DNA from 2 places in the Nocardiopsis tropica genome. Region 2 is predicted to be linked to the other one. Evidence: riboswitches for the same ligand, from Rfam matches in the RefSeq annotation. Region 2 holds a riboswitch; the other holds the start of a gene.
What was found. A riboswitch is a leader RNA that binds a small molecule or an ion and turns the genes downstream of it on or off. The one in region 2 is predicted to bind glycine.
Positions count from the first base shown of each region.

Region 1 (3,372 bases), on a different contig from region 2:
GGCGGTCACCTCGCTGCCGACCTCGGGCAGCTCGACGAAGACGATGTCGCCCAGGGACTCGGCGGCGAACGAGGTGATCCCGACGGTGGCGATCCCGTCCTCGACCGCGACCCACTCGTGTTTGGCCGTGTAACCCAGCTCCGTGGGAACGCTCACTTCAACTCTCCTTGGAGGTGTTCCATTTTCCTGCCGTGCACCTGTGCTGCCCGGCCCGGCCTACGCCCGGTCGCGCCCCGTGCGTGCCGGTCCCCGGTCAGGGGATCCGGCCGCGCGGGGCGCGCGGGCCTTCGGGGTGTGAAGGCCCCTGCTGCTACGGCTGCCGCTTGTAGAACGGCAGCTCGACCACGTCGACGTCCTCGCCCCTTCCGCGCACGTCCACGGTGAACGCGCCGGTCGAGGTGTCGAGGTCGCCGTCCACGTAGGCCATGGCGATGGGGCGGCCCAGGGTGGGGGAGGGCGCGCCGCTGGTGAGGGTTCCGACGGTCTCGCCGTCGCGGAGGACGTCCTGGCCCTTGCGCAGCGGGCGGCGCCCGCGCGCGACGAGGCCGATGAGGCGGCGGGGGCGGGCGGTGCGGGAGGCCTCCTCCAGGGCGCCGCGGCCCACGAAGTCGCCCTCCTTCTCGAACTTGACCACGCGGCCCAGCCCGGCGTCGAAGGGGGTGAGCTCCGCGGTGAGCTCCTGCCCGTACAGCGGCATCCCGGCCTCCATGCGGAGGGTGTCGCGGGCCGACAGCCCGGCCGGGACGAGCCCGTGCCGTTCCCCCTCGGCCATCAGGGCGTCCCAGACCAGGGGGGCCTTCGCGGCGGGCCGGACGAAGATCTCGAAGCCGTCCTCGCCGGTGTACCCGGTGCGTGCGAGCAGGACGGGTTGGCCGGCGACGGTGTGCTCGTACCCCGCGTAGTAGCGGATGCCGTCCAGGTCCGCGTCGGTGAGCGGCGCGAGGATCTCGACCGCGCGCGGCCCCTGGATCGCGATCAGGGCGTGGTCGGCGGACTCGTCCGCCACCTCGACGTCGAAGCCCTCGGCGCGTTCGGCCAGCGCGGCGGCGACCACGGGCACGTTGGCGGCGTTGGCCACGACGAGGTACTCCCCCTCCCCCAGCCGGTAGACGATGAGGTCGTCCAGGACGCCGCCCCCGGCGTCGGTGATCATGGTGTAGCGGGCACGGCCGACCTTGACCTGGGACAGGTGGCCGACCAGGGCGAAGTCGAGGGCTTCGGCGGCCTGCGGGCCGGTGAGGCGGATCTCGCCCATGTGGGAGAGGTCGAAGAGCCCGGCGGCCTCGCGGACCGCCTTGTGCTCGGCGGTCTCACTGCCGTAGCGCAGCGGCATGAGCCATCCGGCGAAGTCGACCAGCGTGGCGCCGGCCTTCTCGTGGACCTCGCGGAGCGCGGTGGCGCGCGGCGCTGATGCGGGATCGGACATGGGCACTCCCGAGAGGATGGGCGTCGTGTCGTGCAGAGGCGTTGCCATCCTCCCCCTCTGTCATCTGTGCCTGAGAGCTTCGCCGCGCGCTCGGCGTGGCTTGCACCTTCGGCGAGGGACGCTGGTCCCTGCTTTCCAGAGTGGTCTCGCCCGTACGGTCCGCTGTGCCTGAGAGGTTGTCGTGGGGAGGGATTGCTCCTTCGGCGGCCCGAGATGGCTACGCGGGCACTCTCCCGTACGGGGTCAGCAACACGTTCAGCCTAGCAGCGGGCGCACACGGCCCCCAAAGGTGCCCGGGCCGGGGCGGGAGCCGGGGGCGGGGCGCGGCACGGCCCCGGGGGGAGCCGCTGCCCGGCCGCGGGAGTCGGGCCGAACCCGTCGCGGAGGGGGGCTCCGGGGGTTAGCGTGAGCCGGGGACGGACTTCCTGCGTGGGAGGGATGACGGGTGCGAGCCGACGGGAACCGGGAGACGGGCGGACGGGCGCGGGCGGCGCGCCGAGGGGGGCGGCCGGCGGCCGTGCACGGCACGGCGGTGCTGGCCGCGGCGTGCGTCCTCGGGCTGACCGCGGGCAGCGGGTGCGCGCAGGGCGGCGGTGGCGGGCCGGAGGCGCCGTCCGAGGGGCGGCTGGAGGCGAGCGCGCACGAGCGGCGGGGCGACGTCGCCGCGGTGGAGCGCCAGGACCTGGAGTCGGTGTTCGCCGAGGCCGGCGTGGAGGGCACGTTCGTGCTCCACGACACCCGTGCCAGGGAGTCGACCCTCGTCGGGGCGGAGGCGGCCTACGAGCGCGCGGTGCCCGCGTCCACGTTCAAGCTGGCCAACACCCTGATCGGCCTGGAGACGGGCGCGGTGTCGGGACTGGACGAGGTGCTGCCCCACGGCGGCGGGCCGCAGCCCGTCGAGGCGTGGGAACAGGACATGTCCCTGAGGGAGGCGTTCCCCGCCTCGAACTTCCCCGTCTACCAGGAGCTGGCCCGCAGGGTGGGGCACGAGCGGATGGCGGCCTGGGTGGACCGCTTCGACTACGGGAACCGGGACATCGGCGGCGAGGACGTGGAGGACCGGTTCTGGCTGGACGGTCCGCTGGAGGTCTCCGCCGTGGAGCAGACCGAGTTCCTGGCCTCGCTGGCCCGTTCGGAGCTGCCGGTGGACGCGGCCCACCAGGAGGCGCTGCGCGAGATCGCCCTGGTGGAGGAGGGTGACGGCCACGCGCTCTTCGCCAAGAGCGGTTGGGCGGTGGACGTCGATCCGGCCCCCGGCTGGTGGGTCGGCTGGGTGGAGCGCGGGGAGGACCTGTACACGTTCGCCCTGCGCATCGAGATGGACGACGACGCGAACGCGGAGCTGCGGGAGCCCCTGGCCCGGGAGCTGCTGGTGGAGCTGGGCGCGCTGCCGGGCGGGGCCGCCGGGGACTGACCGGGCGCGCCGCCGTCAGGGGGTCCCGGCCGGGAGCAGCTGGACGGGGACCGAGCGGGTGAAGCGCTGCTCGGCGTCCATCACCCCGCCCATGAACTTGAAGGTGCGCAGGGTCATCCGCCGGTCCGCGATGCGCAGGCCGGGCAGCTCCTCCAGGAGCTGGCGCTCCACCCGGGTCAGGTCGGGGGCGTTGCGCAGCCACAGGATGAAGAGGGTGTTCTCGGGCCCGGCGATGGTGGTGCACAGGCGTACTTCGGGGATGCGCTCGCCCAGGTCGCTGGCGCCCTCCAGGACGCGGGGGTCGACGGTTCCCCAGAGGGTGGCGGCCGCGTGCCAGCCCATGCGGGCGCGGGAGATGTCGCAGCGCAGCCCGACGAGCGCCTGGCGCAGGAGCCGGTTGACGCGCCGCGCGGCGGTCGTGGGCGCGATGTCGAGGCGTTCGGCGATGTGCTGGTACCCGAGGCGCGCGTCGACGCACAGGAGGTCGATGATCCGCTGGTCGAGGGGTGTGACGCGCTCGTCGCCCGGCCCG
Region 1 covers NZ_JBHSUF010000017.1:52,143-55,514, forward strand. The annotation lists gene gcvH (glycine cleavage system protein GcvH) at 1-156, opposite strand, end outside; gene gcvT (glycine cleavage system aminomethyltransferase GcvT) at 311-1,426, opposite strand; glycine riboswitch at 1,572-1,672, opposite strand; gene ACFQBR_RS24690 (penicillin-binding transpeptidase domain-containing protein) at 1,944-2,840, shown strand; gene ACFQBR_RS24695 (Lrp/AsnC family transcriptional regulator) at 2,856-3,372, opposite strand, start outside.
Region 1: it holds a riboswitch for glycine, as region 2 does, so the genes downstream of both, gcvT (glycine cleavage system aminomethyltransferase GcvT) here and gcvP (aminomethyl-transferring glycine dehydrogenase) in region 2, are expected to answer to the same signal.

Region 2 (3,372 bases):
GTAGCCCCGGATGGCGAGCAGTCCGGCGAACTCGCCCTGGGACCCGGCGTTGGGCTGGAGGGACACGGCGTCGTAGCCGGTGACCTCGGCCAGCCAGGCCTCCAGGTCGCGGATCACGGTCATGCTCCCGGCGGCCTGGTCGATCGGCGCGAACGGGTGCAGGCCCGCGAACTCGGGCCAGGTGACGGGTTCCATCTCCGTGGTCGAGTTGAGCTTCATGGTGCACGAGCCCAGCGGGATCATCGTGCGGTCCAGGGCCAGGTCTCGGTCGGACAGGCGGCGCATGTAGCGCAGCAGGGAGGTCTCGCTCCGGTGGGTGTTGAACACCGGGTGCGCGAGGTAGTCGACCTCCCTGGCCAGCTCGGCGGGGAGGCGTGCGGCCTCCGGGTCCACGTCGGGGAGGCCCTTGGCGGAGCCCCGCTCGGCCTCGCCGAAGGCCGCCAGCACCGCCTCCAGGTCGGCCACGGAGGTGGTCTCGTCCACGCTCACGCCGACCGTGTGCTGGTCGACGGGGAGGAGGTTGTACCCGGCCTCCAGTGCGGTCTCCACGACGCGGGCGGCGCTGGGCACGCGCACGCGCAGGGTGTCGAAGTAGGCGGAGTGGACGATCTCGAAACCGCGCTCGACGAGGGCGTCGGCCAGCGCCGCGGTGCGGGTGTGCACCTGGCGGGCGATCGCGCGCAGGCCGTCGGGGCCGTGGTAGACCGCGTACATCCCCGCCATGACGGCCAGGAGCACCTGCGCGGTGCAGATGTTGCTGGTGGCCTTCTCGCGGCGGATGTGCTGTTCCCGGGTCTGGAGGGCGAGCCGGTAGGCGGGCTTGCCCGCGTTGTCCACCGAGACCCCGACCAGGCGGCCGGGCAGCTGGCGGCGCAGCTTCTCCCCGACGGCCATGTAGCCGGCGTGCGGGCCCCCGAAGCCGAGCGGGACGCCGAAGCGCTGGGTGGAGCCGACCGCGATGTCGGCGCCGAGGTCGCCCGGGCTGCGCAGCAGGGTCAGGGCGAGGATGTCGGCGGCCACCACCGCGAGGGCCCCCCGCTCGTGGGCCGCGGCGATGACGTCGCCCGGGTCGCGCACGGCGCCGCCGGAGCCCGGGTACTGGACGAGGACGCCGAAGGCGTCGCCCTGGGGAAGGCCCTGCGTCAGGTCGGCGACGACGACCTCGATGCCCAGGGGTTCGGCGCGGGTGCGCAGGACCTGGAGGGTCTGCGGGAAGACGTCGGCGTCGACGACGAAGACGTCGGCCTTGCTCTTGGAGGCCCGGCGGGCCAGCGTCATGGCCTCGGCCGCCGCGGTGGACTCGTCCAGCAGGGAGGCGCCCGAGACCGGCAGGCCGGTCAGGTCGCAGACCATGGTCTGGAAGTTGAGCAGGGCCTCCAGGCGGCCCTGGGAGATCTCGGGCTGGTAGGGCGTGTAGGCCGTGTACCAGGCCGGGTTCTCCATGATGTTGCGCAGGATGACCGGCGGGGTGAAGGTGCCGTAGTAGCCCTGGCCGAGCAGGGAGGTGCGCACGTCGTTGCGCGCGGCCAGGTCGCGGAGTTCGGCCAGGGCCTCGGCCTCCCCGATCGCGTCGGGGAGGGCGAGCGGGGCGCTGCTGCCGGGGCCGGTGAGGATGGACTCCGGTACGGCCGCCGCCATGAGCTCGGCGGTGGAGCCGTGGCCGACCGTCTTGAGCATCTCCTGGATCTCGGCCGGGGTGGGGCCGATGTGGCGGTCGGCGAACACCCGGGCGGGCGCGCCGGGGGTGTTCACGGGCTGATCGGGCACGGAGACCTCCTGGTGACAGGGCCGAGTCGACTCGGCGGTGTTCCTCACGGTCTCCCCCTCTGTCACCGGGCACGGACGTGCCCCGGCTTCAGAGCGGCCTCCTCCGCGCGGTCCGTGGTGCCTGAGAGGTTACTGGGGAGTATTGCCCCGTCGGCGCCCCTGTCGGGGTCTCTCCCGCGCGGTATTGACAGCCTGCTGACGCTATGTACGCATGTGGGGACAGGGCGAATTCCACCCTTCGTCCCTGTTGTGAGTACGACGGTACTCGATCATCACCGCAGGCGCAGAGCCCGCCCACGCGTTTCGGCCACCTGTGCGCACCGGTGTGCACAGGGGTGCGCCACCTGTCGGGGGGGGTCCGCGTACACCCCTGCCTTGCCGGTGCGGTCGCCGGAACGGTCCCCGCCGCCGACGGGGCGGCCTCGGGCGCCGGGTCCCCGCGCCCGGGGCCTCGACGGCGGACCGGTCGGGCGGCCGCTCCCTGCTCGGCCCCCGGGCACACCGCAGGCCCGCGGTCGCCCGGGCACGGGCCGGGCACGGCACGGTCGGGGAACGGCTCTCGAATGCCTGCCTGCTCCGGCGCGCGCGGGCGGCACCGGTGGATGCCCGGAGGCCCCCGGGGTCAGCCCGTCCGGCGCTCCCTGCGCCGCCTGGCGAGTTCGTCCACCGGCGGGGGTGCGGAGGGGAGCTCGGTCCGCTCCTCGTCGGGGACCACGCCCAGTGCCTCCTCCAGCTCACGCCACACGTGGGCCAGCGCCAGGCCGAACATGCCCTGGCCGCGCTGCATGAGGTCCACGACCTCGTCGGGGGAGGTGCACTCGTAGACGCTGACGCCGTCGCTCATGAGGGTGATGCGGGCCAGGTCGGGGGCGGGGCGTCCGCGCAGGTGGTCCACCGCGGTCCGGATCTGCTGCAGCGATATGCCCGTGTCCAGCAGCCGCTTGGCCACCTTGAGCATCAGGATGTCGGGCAGGCTGTACAGGGGGGCGTTCTGGGCTCCGGTACGCACGCTCGGCTCGACCAGGCCGGTTCTCGCCCAGTAGTCGAGCTGACGGTAGGTGATCCCGGCGGCGGTACACGCCGCTGGGCCCCGATACCCGACGTCCATAGGCCGCGCCACCACGTCCTCTTCGCACAGTAGGCCCTGCTGCCCCGCTAGCCGCAGCGCGGACCGCCTGTCATGGGGATTCCGCTTGCCGCTCGCTACCGCCACGCCGACCTCCGGCTTCTCGTCCCGCGGCGGCCTCGACAGGGGATATCCACTCAGGGGATGGGTGCGCCGCGGGTTCCACTGCACTGACGGTAGGACTACCGACCGGCAGCGTCAACGACAGGACCCGGCGCGTCGCCAAGTGCGCGCGCCGTTGGTGCCCCGGGGCCCGCCCGGAGGCGCCCTGTGCGCCTCCACGGGTTTCGGCCCTGACCGCCACGGTCACTTCCCCAGCCCAATCTATCACCGGCACGTCGGACAAAGCCGCAGGTCGCAGCTGTGTCCCTTCTGCTTCCACGCTGGTCGGAGCCCTCGCCGCACGGACCCCGCAGCGGTCTATTCGGCCTTCCTGCCGAAGTCCTCGGGCGAGATGTTGTCCAGGAACTCCCGGAACG
Region 2 covers NZ_JBHSUF010000009.1:224,144-227,515, reverse strand. The annotation lists gene gcvP (aminomethyl-transferring glycine dehydrogenase) at 1-1,767, opposite strand, end outside; glycine riboswitch at 1,866-1,954, opposite strand; gene ACFQBR_RS16865 (MerR family transcriptional regulator) at 2,390-2,875, opposite strand; gene ACFQBR_RS16860 (bifunctional nuclease family protein) at 3,314-3,372, opposite strand, start outside.